One region of the Eubacterium sp. genome, then DNA from elsewhere that is predicted to be linked to it. Evidence: riboswitches for the same ligand, from Rfam matches in the RefSeq annotation. Region 1 holds a riboswitch; the other holds the start of a gene.

Region 1 (2,208 bases):
GATCACCAATTCTATATACATCAAAATGATATAAAGGAATTCTCCCCTCCTCGTATACCTGTATAATTGTAAATGTTGGACTGTTGACGTTTTCTTCAATGCCAAGTCCCTTTGCAAATCCCTGAGTAAACACAGTTTTTCCAACTCCTAAATCTCCATTTAGGCAAAAAATCTGACCAGCCTTTGCTTGCTCACCCAGATTTTTTCCTAATTCAAAAGTTTCCTTTTCGGAATTTGTTTCGTATATCATCTATCCTCCAATATATTTAGGTTAACTTTGTTTTCATACTAGGATACATCCTAGCGTAATGCTTTTTGTGACATATTCTTCTTTGAAATTTCTATTACATTAAAAAGCACAGAAATATGCCATACTGATTAGTATAAACAATATTTCTGTGTTTTTCAAATTTTTCTATGTTTTAATTTGACGATTGTGTTTTGATTTAGCCATATACTTATTTTTTTAGAGTCAATATTTTTATTTTTTTGAACCAATCTCTTTTATAAATGAACTGATTCTTTTGTAGACAACGGCTGTGATTAAACTGTCGATTACACCTTTTAAAATATTAAACGGTCCTACACAAATAAGGACGAATGTAAATTTGTTAGAAATAGCTCCGTTGATTTTTGCTCCCATTCCAATAATTGCATCTAATGGCATGCCGAAAGCTTTTACATAAAAAGGAATTAAAACCCAATAGTTAATGGCAATTCCAGCAACTGCCATTACAAGTATACCTACTGCCATTCCAATGAACGCGCCCATTTTTGTTTTCTTATACTTGTATATTAAACTTGCAGGAACAACAAATGCACAACCAATTATGAAGTTTGCCAAATCTCCAACGTAGGCTGTTGATGTTCCTTTTACTAATAATTTTAATAATATTTTTATTGCTTCAATAAACACGCCTGCCAATGGTCCCATTATAAATGAACCAATTAGTACAGGAATTTCACTTAAATCTAATTTATAGAATTCCGGTGCAATTACAGGAATCGAAAAATCAAATAAGTGTAAAACTAAAGCCAATGCTGAAAACATCGCTATTAAAACTATGTTTTTTGTTGTAAAAGTTTTTTTCATTTATATTACCTCCAATCTATAACATTAATGTAACAAAGAATGTCCCTTGCGAAATTTTACACACCAAGCGCAGGTTACTTTAGTAACTTTTTTCTTTTCGCTGGGGTGGACATCCCTAGCGGGACGTTTTTTATTTAATAAGAAATCACACACGACTTTATGTGAGTGATTACCCCCAAGCTTGACAAAGAGCCAAAAAAAAACAACAACCAAAATTTCTTCAGTTGCTGTTTTTACTACTGCATGTAACAGTAATTATATTCTATCTTCTCTCATCCAGACTTTACTGTCGGTTATGGATTCTCACCATATCATGCCAATAGGCTCGCTGACTTATGCTTAAGCAATCACAGCCGGTTAGGAATTGCACCTTACCCCGAAGAACTTTATTCAATTTTCACATTAATGTTAATACTTTGTTATTATGTTGTCAAGTTTGTTAATAACTTATTCTTCACAAAATACTAACGTTAATAAAATTTACTTTTTTACTTATTTATTTTTTTACTTTAATGAATGCATTGTAAATTGCACGTAATGCAACTTCAAAATCTTCTTCTGCTACACCGATAATGATGTTAAGTTCTGAAGATCCCTGGTCAATCATTTTAATATTAACTCTTGCCTCTGCTAAAGCTGTGAATAAGATTGCAGCTGTACCTCTGGCACTCTTCATTCCACGACCTACTACTGCAATAAGGGCAAGGTTACTTTCAATAAATAACTGGTCAGGATGTACTCTTGAACGGATTTCGTCAAGAATAGCTGTTTCCTTTCCTGCTAATGCATCTGTCTGAATAACAACACTCATTGTGTCTACACCTGATGGCATATGTTCAAAACTTACATTGCTCTTTTCCAATGCACGAAGTACATTTCTACCAAAGCCTACTTCACTGTTCATTTTGTCCTTTTCAATATTAATTACTGACATACCCTTCTTGCCGGCAATACCTGTAATAATATGTTCACATGGCTCAGCAGTTTCTGAAACAATCATAGTTCCTCTATCCTGTGGGCAGTTTGTGTTTTTGATATTTACAGGGATACCTGCTGCTCTAACAGGGAAGATAGCATCTTCGTGTAAAACAGTAGCTCCCATGTATGCTAATTCT
Region 2 (2,208 bases), on a different contig from region 1:
CGTAGATATAACGGTTCCTAAGAAAGTAAAAGTGATAGCAGAACATGTATTTGCAGGAAGTTACATAAAGAATATCGACTTAAATAATGTAAACAAAATAAAAGACTATGCATTTTCAGAATGTAATTATCTAACAAAAATCAATTTGAAAAATGTTAAAGATGTTGGAAAAGAGGCTTTTGCAAACTGCAACAAACTTAAGACAGTTAAAGGTCCTAAAGTAAAAAACATTGGAAAAAATGCTTTCTACACAGCCAAAGTAAAGAAAATTTATTTGCCAAATTCAGTGAAAATGGCTGAAAGAGCATTGAATACTGTTACAAAAATAAGCTATACTAAATCTTTTAAAAAGATAAAGCCTTATATGTTATATCCATTTACTTGGAATGATGTTGACACAGCTAAAGGTTACCAGATAAAAATAACTATTAGTAGTAAAAAGAATAAAAAAATCAAAAAGACTTTTGTGGAGAAAACTAAAAAAAGTTACATTCCAAGTTACGGTAAACTTGACAGAAAAATGGGCAAGTTTGTAAGCAAAAATAAAATTGCACCTAAAGACGTAAAAAGCACATTCCAATATAGGGCGTATAGAAAAAAAGGTGGTAAGACATTGTACACAAAATGGAGCAATGTTGTGAAATTATAAAGAGAGTGTATTAATAACTAATAATATAAAGTTGACATTTAGTTTTAGGTAGAGTATAGTTTTAAACGAAAACAAAATAAACTCTTCAGGGCAGGGTGAAATTCCCTACCGGTGGTAAAGCCCACGAGCCGCAAGGCATGATTCGGTGAAACTCCGAAGCCGACAGTAAAGTCTGGATGAAAGAAGATATGGAATAAATTTAAAATTTATATTGATAATTAGAAGCTCTGGAAATGTATTTCCAGAGCTTTTTTATATAATAAGAAATTCCTTCACAATTTCTTATTATATAAAAAACGTTCCACTATGGATGCCCACTGGTGCGAAAGGAAATTAATAATTATCATAGAGTGAATTTGAAATGAAATAATGTTAATAATTACTTCAATAATTTATTGAAATGTTAATCGGTATTAACAGGAATTGATTAGATAACATAGATTGAAAAAAGCCCTGAGCATATGCTCAGGGCTTTTTATGTAATAGAAATTCTTTCAGAATTTCTATTACATAAAAAGCGTTCCACATGGATGCGTATTCGTGGGATAAGAAAATAGTTGCAGACGGGCACGCACTCAGCGCAAAGAATGTCACAAGCGACATTCTTCATTATTTACACAAAATCAGGAGGTGAAAAATGAATTCTGAATATTATATGAGAATGGCACTGGATTTAGCAAAAAAAGGAATGGGTTACACATCGCCTAATCCAATGGTAGGTGCCGTTATTGTGAAAAATGGAAAAGTTATTGGCAAAGGCTACCACCACAAGTATGGTGATTTGCATGGGGAAAGAGATGCTCTTGCAAACGCCACTGATGATGTGACAGGAGCTACCATGTATGTTACATTGGAACCTTGTTGCCACAAAGGGAAACAGCCACCATGTGTGGAGGCAATTATTCAGGCAGGTATAAAGAAAGTTTTTGTAGGTTCAGATGATCCTAATCCATTAGTGGCAGGCAAAGGGATTAAAATTTTACAGGACAATGGAATAGAAGTTGAAACTCATATTTTAAAAGAGGAATGTGACAGCTTAAATAAAGTTTTTTTCCACTATATTCAAACAAAAACGCCTTATGTAATTTTAAAATATGCAATGACCATTGATGGAAAAATTGCTACTTACACTGGCGAGTCTAAGTGGATTACAGGGAAAAAAGCCAGAGAGCATGTACATAATAACAGACATAGATACAGTGGAATTATGGTAGGAGTTGGAACAGTGTTGGCTGATAATCCAATGCTTACCTGCAGAATTCCAGAGGGCGTAAATCCAACAAGGATTATATGTGACACAAATCTAAGGACTCCCATTGAGTCAAATATTGTACAGTCAGCAAAAGACATACCAACCATAATTGCAACAGGAAAGGTTGAAGAAGAAAAGGTAAAAACTTATGAAAAACTAGGATGCAAAATTCTTCAGCTACCTGATGAAAAAGGCAAGGTAAATTTGGAAAGCCTGATGAAAAAATTAGGAGAGATGAATATTGACAGTGTCATTGTTGAAGGTGGTGGAACTCTTAACTGGTCAATGGTAGCTAAGGGACTTGTTA

Evidence for each region. Region 1 has a riboswitch for FMN ahead of ACZM4J_RS07985 (ECF transporter S component). Riboswitches for the same ligand answer to the same signal wherever they lie in the genome.
Region 2: it holds a riboswitch for FMN, as region 1 does, so the genes downstream of both, ribD (bifunctional diaminohydroxyphosphoribosylaminopyrimidine deaminase/5-amino-6-(5-phosphoribosylamino)uracil reductase RibD) here and ACZM4J_RS07985 (ECF transporter S component) in region 1, are expected to answer to the same signal.

What each region holds. Positions count from the first base shown of each region.
Region 1 is NZ_DBLZZO010000019.1:46,307-48,514, reverse strand. Features, by position in the region: gene tsaE (tRNA (adenosine(37)-N6)-threonylcarbamoyltransferase complex ATPase subunit type 1 TsaE) at 1-250, opposite strand, end outside; gene ACZM4J_RS07985 (ECF transporter S component) at 482-1,093, opposite strand; FMN riboswitch at 1,354-1,481, opposite strand; gene ACZM4J_RS07980 (aspartate kinase) at 1,590-2,208, opposite strand, start outside.
Region 2 is NZ_DBLZZO010000005.1:83,661-85,868, reverse strand. Features, by position in the region: gene ACZM4J_RS03060 (leucine-rich repeat domain-containing protein) at 1-649, shown strand, start outside; FMN riboswitch at 727-841, shown strand; gene ribD (bifunctional diaminohydroxyphosphoribosylaminopyrimidine deaminase/5-amino-6-(5-phosphoribosylamino)uracil reductase RibD) at 1,287-2,208, shown strand, end outside.